2 regions of the Cellulosimicrobium sp. BMG9.23 genome follow, and region 2 is predicted to be linked to the other one. Evidence: riboswitches for the same ligand, from Rfam matches in the RefSeq annotation. Region 2 holds a riboswitch; the other holds the start of a gene.
The links. Region 2 has a riboswitch for cyclic di-AMP ahead of AC4H2G_RS11225 (C40 family peptidase). Riboswitches for the same ligand answer to the same signal wherever they lie in the genome.
Positions count from the first base shown of each region.

Region 1: another riboswitch for cyclic di-AMP. It lies ahead of AC4H2G_RS19400 (C40 family peptidase); the one in region 2 lies ahead of AC4H2G_RS11225 (C40 family peptidase).

Region 1 covers NZ_JBZGBZ010000011.1:146,727-150,767, reverse strand. Annotated here, with positions in the region: gene AC4H2G_RS19405 (universal stress protein) at 1-941, opposite strand, end outside; gene AC4H2G_RS19400 (C40 family peptidase) at 1,116-1,877, opposite strand; cyclic di-AMP (ydaO/yuaA leader) riboswitch at 1,928-2,088, opposite strand; gene AC4H2G_RS19395 (iron-dependent transcriptional repressor DtxR) at 2,279-2,989, opposite strand; gene serC (phosphoserine transaminase) at 3,213-4,041, shown strand, end outside.
Region 2 covers NZ_JBZGBZ010000006.1:89,738-93,778, reverse strand. Annotated here, with positions in the region: gene AC4H2G_RS11230 (heavy metal translocating P-type ATPase) at 1-1,893, opposite strand, end outside; gene AC4H2G_RS11225 (C40 family peptidase) at 2,004-2,807, opposite strand; cyclic di-AMP (ydaO/yuaA leader) riboswitch at 2,807-2,965, opposite strand; gene AC4H2G_RS11220 (F510_1955 family glycosylhydrolase) at 3,115-4,002, opposite strand.

The DNA of each region.
Region 1 (4,041 bases), on a different contig from region 2:
TTCTCGGCAGGCTCGACCGCGTCGTCGCACTTCTTCGTCACGACCATGACGGGGCACGCCGAGTGGTGCAGCACGGCCTGGCTCGTCGAGCCCAGCAGCAGGCCGCGGAAGCCCCCGCGCCCGCGGGACCCGACGATGATCAGGTCGGACGCCGTGGAGAACTCGGTGAGCAGCTCGGCGCCGGTCCCGTCGAGCACGATCCGCTTGATGGTCAGCCCGGGGTTCTCGGCCTCGTGCCGGGCGATGATGACGTTGAGGCCCTCCGTGACGTCGGCGAGCACCTGCTCGTGGTCGATGGACGCGGGGAGCCACGCCAGCAGACCGGCACCCGCACCGACGGGCACCCCGGCGACCGCGACGAGCTCCGCGTCCCACGCGCGGGCCTGGCGGATCGCGTGCCGCAGGGCGATCTCTGCCGACGGCGACCCGTCCACGCCCACGACGATGCGGCGCAGCGGGGTGACCACCGGGAGCTCCTCGGTCGTCACGTCGTCGCCCTTGGTCCGCGCGCGGAACGGGACGACGACCGTCGGGCAGTGCGCGTGCGCCGGGAGCGCTGAGGACACGGTGCCGAGCAGCCGCTCGGTGAAGCCGCCGCGGCCGCGGGTGCCGACGACGACGAGCGAGTGCTCGCGGGACATCTCGACGAGCACGCCCGCGGCGTCGCCCGTCGTGACCGTCGCGGTGACGCGCACCCCTGCGGCGTCGGCGCGCGCCCGCGCTTCCTCGAGCACCGCGCGGGCACCCTCCTGGATGGCGCTGTCGTCGAGGGCTGCGTACCCGCCGTCGAGCGACGCGGCGGTGAACGACGGCAGCGAGTAGGTGCAGACCACGTGGAGCGACCAACCGACGCGCAGGGCGTACGCGGCGGCCCAGTCGAGGGCGTGCAGGCTGGGTGCCGACCCGTCGACGCCGACCAGGACGGTTTCCGTGCGGGTCATCAGTGACTCTCCTCTCGACGGCCGCGTGCCGTCCGGCGACCGACGTCGCCGAGGCGCCCTGGGCAGAGCCTCCACCACAGGTCACGAACGAGTCAAGAATGCCACGAACCCCGCCCCTACGCGACGACTCGCGGAGGGACGGGGCTCGTGTGACGTGCTGTGCTGTGCCTGCGATCAGGCGACGCGGATGAACGTCGGGTTCGACTGCCAGATCTGACGGAACTGGATGGTCTTGCCCGGACGCGGAGCGTCGATCTGCATGTTGTCGCCGGCGTAGATCGAGATGTGGCCCGGCGTCCAGATCAGGTCGCCCGGCTGCGCCTCGGAGCGCGGGACCTTGGTGCCGACGGAGCCCTGCGCGCCCGACGTGCGGGGAAGGCTGATGCCGACCTGCGCGTAGACATAGCTCGTGAAGCCGGAGCAGTCGAAGCCGTCGGGCGTGGTGCCGCCGTAGACGTACGGGACGCCGACGTAGCGCGCCGCGATCGAGACGATCGAGCTGCCGTAGGCCGACGCCGGGACGGAGACCGCGGCCTCCTCCTGGGCAGGCGCCTCGGCCTCGGTCTGCGTCGACTGACGCTCCTGCGTGCGGCTGGTGCTCTGGGTCCGCTCGACGACGGGCTCGGGCTCCGGCTCCGGCTCCGGCTCGGGGGCCGGGGTCACCGTCACCGGTGCGGCCTCGATCGAGAACGCGGCGTCCGCGGCGACCGTCACGGCCGGTGCGGCCTCGAGGGCCTGCCGCGCCTGCGCGGTCAGGGCGCTGAGGTCGACCGAGTTGAGCTTCGGCTCCGAGTCGACGGGGGCAGCGGTCGCGGGGGCGGCGGCGCCGATCATCGAGACGATGAGACCGGAGGACGCGGCGACGACGGCTGTGCGGCGCCCGACGGTCGACATCTGGTCCGAGGCTGCCTGGGCGATGGTGCTGAGTGGCGTCATAGGACGCCGCGCCGCGCGGTGGCGGGCGCGAGTCGTGCTCACGGTCACGTGTTGCCTCTCCTGGACGCCTGCGAGGTCAGCTGTCGGGTTCGGGTGGGAGAAACACCCGGCCTGACGGACCGAGGTCCGTCGGGCTTCACCCCAAGGACGCTGTCTCCAGCGCCCGGATTTGGGTCCCCCGTCCCTGTCGTCGGGTTGTCGTGAACCTCGGGCAGCGACAGGGTTAGGCGTTCCGCTCGAGGACTCCGCCGGACAGGTCTTCCGATGGAGCAGCACCGACCGTACAGGACACCCTGCCAAATGTCACGTTCCCATCACGACGCTCGGGAGCAGCCGCCGACGAGAGCGTGTCCATGCTGGTCAGCGCTCCGTGGGAGCGCTACCCCGATGGGCGGCTCGGGTCAGGCCTGGGCGACGAACAGGTGACGCGCGATCTCCTCGGGCAGGTCCAGGACGAGCTCGGAACCCTTGCCCTGGACGACGAGGCCGCCGATCGCCGGGCGCACCACGAGCGTCCGGCGCGGGAGCACTCCGGCCTCCGCGAACCGCGCGAGCAGCTCGACGTCGACCTGGATCGGCTCGGCGATGCGCTGGAGGACGACCTCGATCTCCTCGTCACCCGCCGCGCGGCGCTGCGCGACGTACGCAGGCAGCGGCACGACGCCGTCGAGGAACTCCACGCCCTCGAACTGCTCGCCCAGCTCGGCGAGCCCCGGGATGGGGTTCCCGTAGGGGTCGAAGTGCGGGTGGTCGAGGAGCCCGATGAGCCGCTCCTCGACGAGCTCGCTCATGACGTGCTCCCAGCGGCACGCCTCCGTGTGCACGTGCTCCCAGTCGAGCTTGATGACGTCGGTGAGCAGCCGCTCCGCGAGGCGGTGCTTGCGCATCACGCGCGTCGCCTTGTCGTTGCCCGCCGGCGTCAGCTCGAGGTGCCGGTCCCCCGTGACGACGACGAGTCCGTCGCGCTCCATGCGCGCGACCGTCTGCGACACCGTGGGGCCCGAGTGCCCGAGGCGCTCCGCGATGCGCGCCCGGAGGGGTGTGATGCCCTCCTCGACGAGCTCGTAGATCGTCTTGAGATACATCTCGGTGGTATCGATCAGATCGGTCACGTCGCGCTCCTGTCGTCCTTCGGCCCGGGCCGTCTGCTGCTCCGCCTCGCAGGGCACCCCCGCCCGCGCCGGCGGACCGGTGAGGACAGTCTATGGCGATCCCCTGACGCGTTCCGGGGAAAATCCGGGCGAACGCACGCCGTCGCACGACCCCGCCGTCGGGCGCCCGGTGGCACGGTGGACGACGCCGTTCTCACGCACCGCGCGCGCGTAGGGTGACGCTGTGACCGAGCACGCGATCCCCGCCGACGCCACCTCCCCGATCACGATCCCCGCGGACCTGCTCCCGGCCGACGGCCGGTTCGGGTCCGGGCCCAGCAAGGTGCGCGCCGCCCAGGTGCGTGCCGTGTCCGACGCCGGCGCCTCGCTCCTCGGCACGTCCCACCGCCAGGCCCCCGTGAAGTCGCTCGTGCGGCGCACGCGCGAGGGGCTCGCCGAGCTGTTCGACCTCCCCGAGGGGTACGAGGTCGTCCTGGGCAACGGCGGCTCCACGACGTTCTGGGACGTCGCGACGGCCTGCCTCGTGCGCCGCAAGGCGCAGCACGCGGCGTTCGGCGAGTTCGGCGCGAAGTTCGCGGCGGCCACGACGGCGGCGCCCTTCCTCGACCCGTCCCAGGTGATCACGGCCGCCCCGGGCACGGTCGCGCACCCGGCGCCCGCGGACGACGTCGACGTGCACGCCTGGCCCCACAACGAGACGTCGACCGGGGCCATGGCGCCGGTGCGCCGCGTCCCCGGGTCGCGCGAGCGCGGCGCACTGACGCTCGTCGACGCGACGTCGGGAGCGGGCGCCCTGCCCGTGGACGTGTCGGAGACCGACGTGTACTACTTCGCGCCGCAGAAGGTCTTCGGGTCCGACGGCGGCCTGTGGCTCGCGCTGTGCTCCCCCGACGCGCTCGCGCGCGCGGACGAGGTCGAGGCTAGCGGGACGCGCTGGGTGCCGGAGTCGTTGTCGCTGCGCACCGCCGCGGCGAACTCGCGCCAGGACCAGACGCTCAACACCCCGGCCGTCGCGACGCTCGTCATGCTCGCCGAGCAGGTCGAGTGGCTCC
Region 2 (4,041 bases):
CACGCCGTCTCCGACCATCGCGACCTTGCGGCCTTCGCTCTGCAGCTGCTGGACCTTGGCTGACTTGTCTTCGGGCCGCACGCCGGCGAAGTACCGCTCGATGCCGAGCTCGTTCGCGACGGATGCCGCCACGGCCTCGGCGTCGCCGGTGATCATCACGACCTGCACGCCACGCTGGTTCAGCGCGGCGACCGCCTCGCGGGACTCGGTGCGGATCTCGTCGGCCAGGCGCAGAGCGCCCGCGACCTGCCCGTCGATGAGGACGTGCAAGATGATCGCTCCCGACTCGCGCCACCGATCGGCGATCGCCAGCTCCTGGACGGACCGCTCGTGCAGGAGGTTGGGCCCTCCGACCTCCACGCTGCGGCCCGAGACGCTCGCGCGCACGCCGACCGCCGGGGACGACTGGAAGTCCTGAGCGGAGGCCACGGGCAGGCGCTTGTCGCGGGCGGCGCGGACGATGGCGCGGGCGAGCGGGTGCTCGGAGTCGGACTCCGCGGCTGCCGCCAGCGCGAGGACGGTGTCCTCGTCGTGGTCGCCGGTCGCCTCGACGCCGGTCACCGTGGGCTCGCCCTTGGTCAGGGTGCCGGTCTTGTCGAACAGCACCGCGTCGACGGTGCGCATGCTCTCCAGCGCGAGCCGGTCCTTGATCAGGACGCCGCCGCGCGCCGCGCGCTCGGTCGCGATGGAGACCACGAGAGGGATCGCTAGGCCCAGGGCGTGAGGGCAGGCGATGACGAGGACGGTCACCGTGCGGATCACGGCGTCGTCCGGCATCCCGAGGACGGTCCATGCCGCAGCGGTGAGCACCGCGGCGCCGAGGGCGAACCAGAACAGCCACCCAGCCGCGGTGTCCGCCAGACGCTGGGCGCGCGAGGTGGAGTTCTGCGCCTCGGTGACCAGGCGCTGGATACCGGCCAGTGCCGTGTCCTGCCCGACCGCGGTGACCTGCACGCGCAGACCCGAGTCGGTCGCGACGGTGCCGGCCACGACCAGGTCACCGTTGCTGCGGCGCACGGTGCGCGACTCACCGGTGATCATCGACTCGTCCATGCTCGCGGCGCCGTCCACGACCTTGCCGTCGGCCGGGACCCGGCCACCGGGGCGGACCACGACGACATCTCCTACTCGCAGATCGCCAGGCGCTACGGCGACGACGTCATCACCCTCGAGCCGCTCAGCCTCGTCCGGCAGCAACGCGGCCAGGGAGTCCAGGGCGGAGGTCGTCTGCGCCAGGGACCGCATCTCGATCCAGTGGCCGAGCAGCATGATCACGATCAGCAGCGCGAGCTCCCACCAGAAGTCGAGCTGGTGGTCGAGCAGGCCCAGGCTCGCGCCCCACGAGGCGACGAACGCGACGGTGATCGCCAGGCCGATGAGCAGCATCATCCCGGGCTTGCGCGAGCGGACCTCCGAGACCGCGCCCGTCAGGAACGGGCGCCCGCCCCACACGTACATCACCGTGCCGAGCACCGGAGAGACCAGACCAAGACCTGGCACGTCGGGCAGCTCGTACCCGAGGATCATCGCGAACATGCTCGACGTCGCAACCACCGGGACCGCCAGGACGAGCATGATCCAAAACAGCCGGCGGAACTGCCCGACGTGATCACCATGCCCGCCATGCCCACCGTGGCCCTCGTGGCCCTCGTGGCCCTCGTGGCCCTCGTGGCCGGCGGGCTCAGGGTGCCCGTCGTGGCTGCCGTGCTGCGCATGCTCGTGGCCCTGGCTGTGCCGATCGGCGCGTCCAGGGTGCACCTCGCCGTGGTGGCCCGGGTCGGGCGCACCACCCGAGGGGGCCCGGTCGTCGCCGTCGGCGTCGACGGAGGCTGGTGCGGGGTGGTGATGATGGGCCGTGCTCGGTCCATGCTCGTCGTGACCGTGAGGCTTCATGATCGACCTTCCTCTCCTGACAGTGCGACCGGGTACGCCAAGAACACTATACCCCCTAGGGGTATTCCCGCGACGAAGGGCCCCACCTGGCCGGTGGGGCCCTTCACGCGTCAGCCGACGCGGATGTACGTCGGGTTGGACTGCCAGATCTGCCCGTAACGGACGGTCTTGCCAGGTGAGGGTGCCTCGATCTGCATGTTGTCCCCGGCGTAGATGCCGATGTGGCCCGGGCTCCAGATCAGGTCACCGGGTTGTGCCTGGTCGCGGGAGATGACGGTGCCGGCATACCGCTGCTCGGAGGACGTGCGGGGCAGGTTGATGCCGACCTGGGCGTACACGTAGGACGTGAACCCGGAGCAGTCGAACCCTGCCGGTGTGGTGCCGCCCCACTGGTAGGGCACGCCGAGGTACTGCATCGCGTCGCTGACCACGCCCGAGCCCGCCGCGGACGGCGGAGCTTCGACCGGGGCCTGGGCTGCAGCGGTGCCCGCCTGCTCTTGCGGGGCGGGAGCGCGCTCCTGGTTGCGGGACGAGCGGTCCTGGCGTTCCGGCTCCGGCTCCGGTTCGGGCTCGGGTTCGGGCTCGGGGGCGGGGGTGACCGCGACCGGTGCCTGTTCGATCGCGAACGCGGCGTCGGCTGAGACGGTGACCGCTGGGGCGGCGCTGAGCGCCTGGCGGGCCGGCTCGGTCAGCGCGCTCAGGTCGACGCTGGAGACGGCCTTGGGGCGGTCGGTGCTCGGTGCGGCGCTGGCCGGTGCCGCGAACACGGACACGAGCAGGCCAGATCCGGCCGCGAGCAGGGCGCCCTTACGGGCGGTGTTGGCTGCTCCTTCCTGGGCTGCGCGGGCTATCGGGGTCAGGGGTGTGATGGGTCGGTGGGACGCGCGGTGGCGTCCCGGCTTTCGTACGGTCATGGTGTTCTCCTTCGCGCCTGCGGGGTGAGCTGTCGGGTTCGGATCGGAGAGTGACCCGGCCTCACCGCTGGGTGCGGTGCGGCTTCACCCCGAGGGCACCGTGGTGCCCGGTTGAGTGGTTCCCCCGTCCCTGTCATGGGTGTTGGTGGTGTGCTCCAAGAGGTGACAGGGTTCGGCGCTCTCTTGGATCCCTCGCGGATGTCCCGCGAGGAGCATGGGGTGGTTCGCCGCGCGCGACCGTGCGGGCACGGGTGGATCGCGGCAGGTGGGACGGTTCTCGTCTCCCGCCGCGCAATCGACCGGCGTCTCACCCGACCTCCTGGCTCAGCACCGGGTCCCAGCTCGCGCCGAGGTCGTGGCTGGTGAACAGGCCGGTGTCGGTGACGATGAGAATCCACGGCTGGTTCCCGGGGCTGTCGTCGGGCACGTAGGTCATGGCCTGCACCTGGCCGGGAGCGGTTCCGTGCGCGGTCCAAGGCTCCAGGCCTGGGGCGCTGGTCCACACAGTGTCGTTGGTGTCCAGGCCGATCAGCTCGGCCCCGAGCCCTGCCTCGACGAGCGAGAGGGCGGGTGCGTCCCGGTCCGGGGTGAACGTCTGTCCCGCGTCGTGGCTGACCTGTAGGCCTGTCGGTGTGGTGACCAGGACGGTGTCCGGGTCGGCGTCGATGACGTGCACGTCGCGAGCCGGCACGGTTGCCCCCGGTGTCCAGGTCGCTCCGGAGTCGTCGCTGATCAGCAGGCGGGAGGTAGCCGAGTCCAGGCCGACGACGCGCACGGTGCCCGCGCTGGTAGTCGCTGTGCTCAATGCGTGGAAGTCGACCTCCCCGGCTAGGGAGACCTGCTCCCAGGTCGCGGCACCGTCGGTGCTGCGAATCAGGCCCAGGTTGGGCGCCTTCAACTCTGTCTGCTCACCCGGCGCCGGGTGGCCGGAGGCGTAGATGGTGCCATCGACCGCGAGAGTCATGCCCATCGTGTCCTGCCGGCCCTCTCCGGTGCGTTGCGGCCGCACTGGTTCGTCGCCGAACGGACCCGGCACAGTCCACACCCCGGTGTGGGTCGCGACCAAGATGGTGGGGTCGACCGGGCCGACCTGTACGTCGTGCACGTGGCCGAACTCGGCCACGTCCTGCGGCGGCTGGCTCGTGGGGGTGTTCGCAGGTGGCGGAGTCGGGGTGCAGGCAGCCAGCAGCAGCACGGTTCCTGCTGCTGCCCACCTACTCGCCCATCTCTTTAG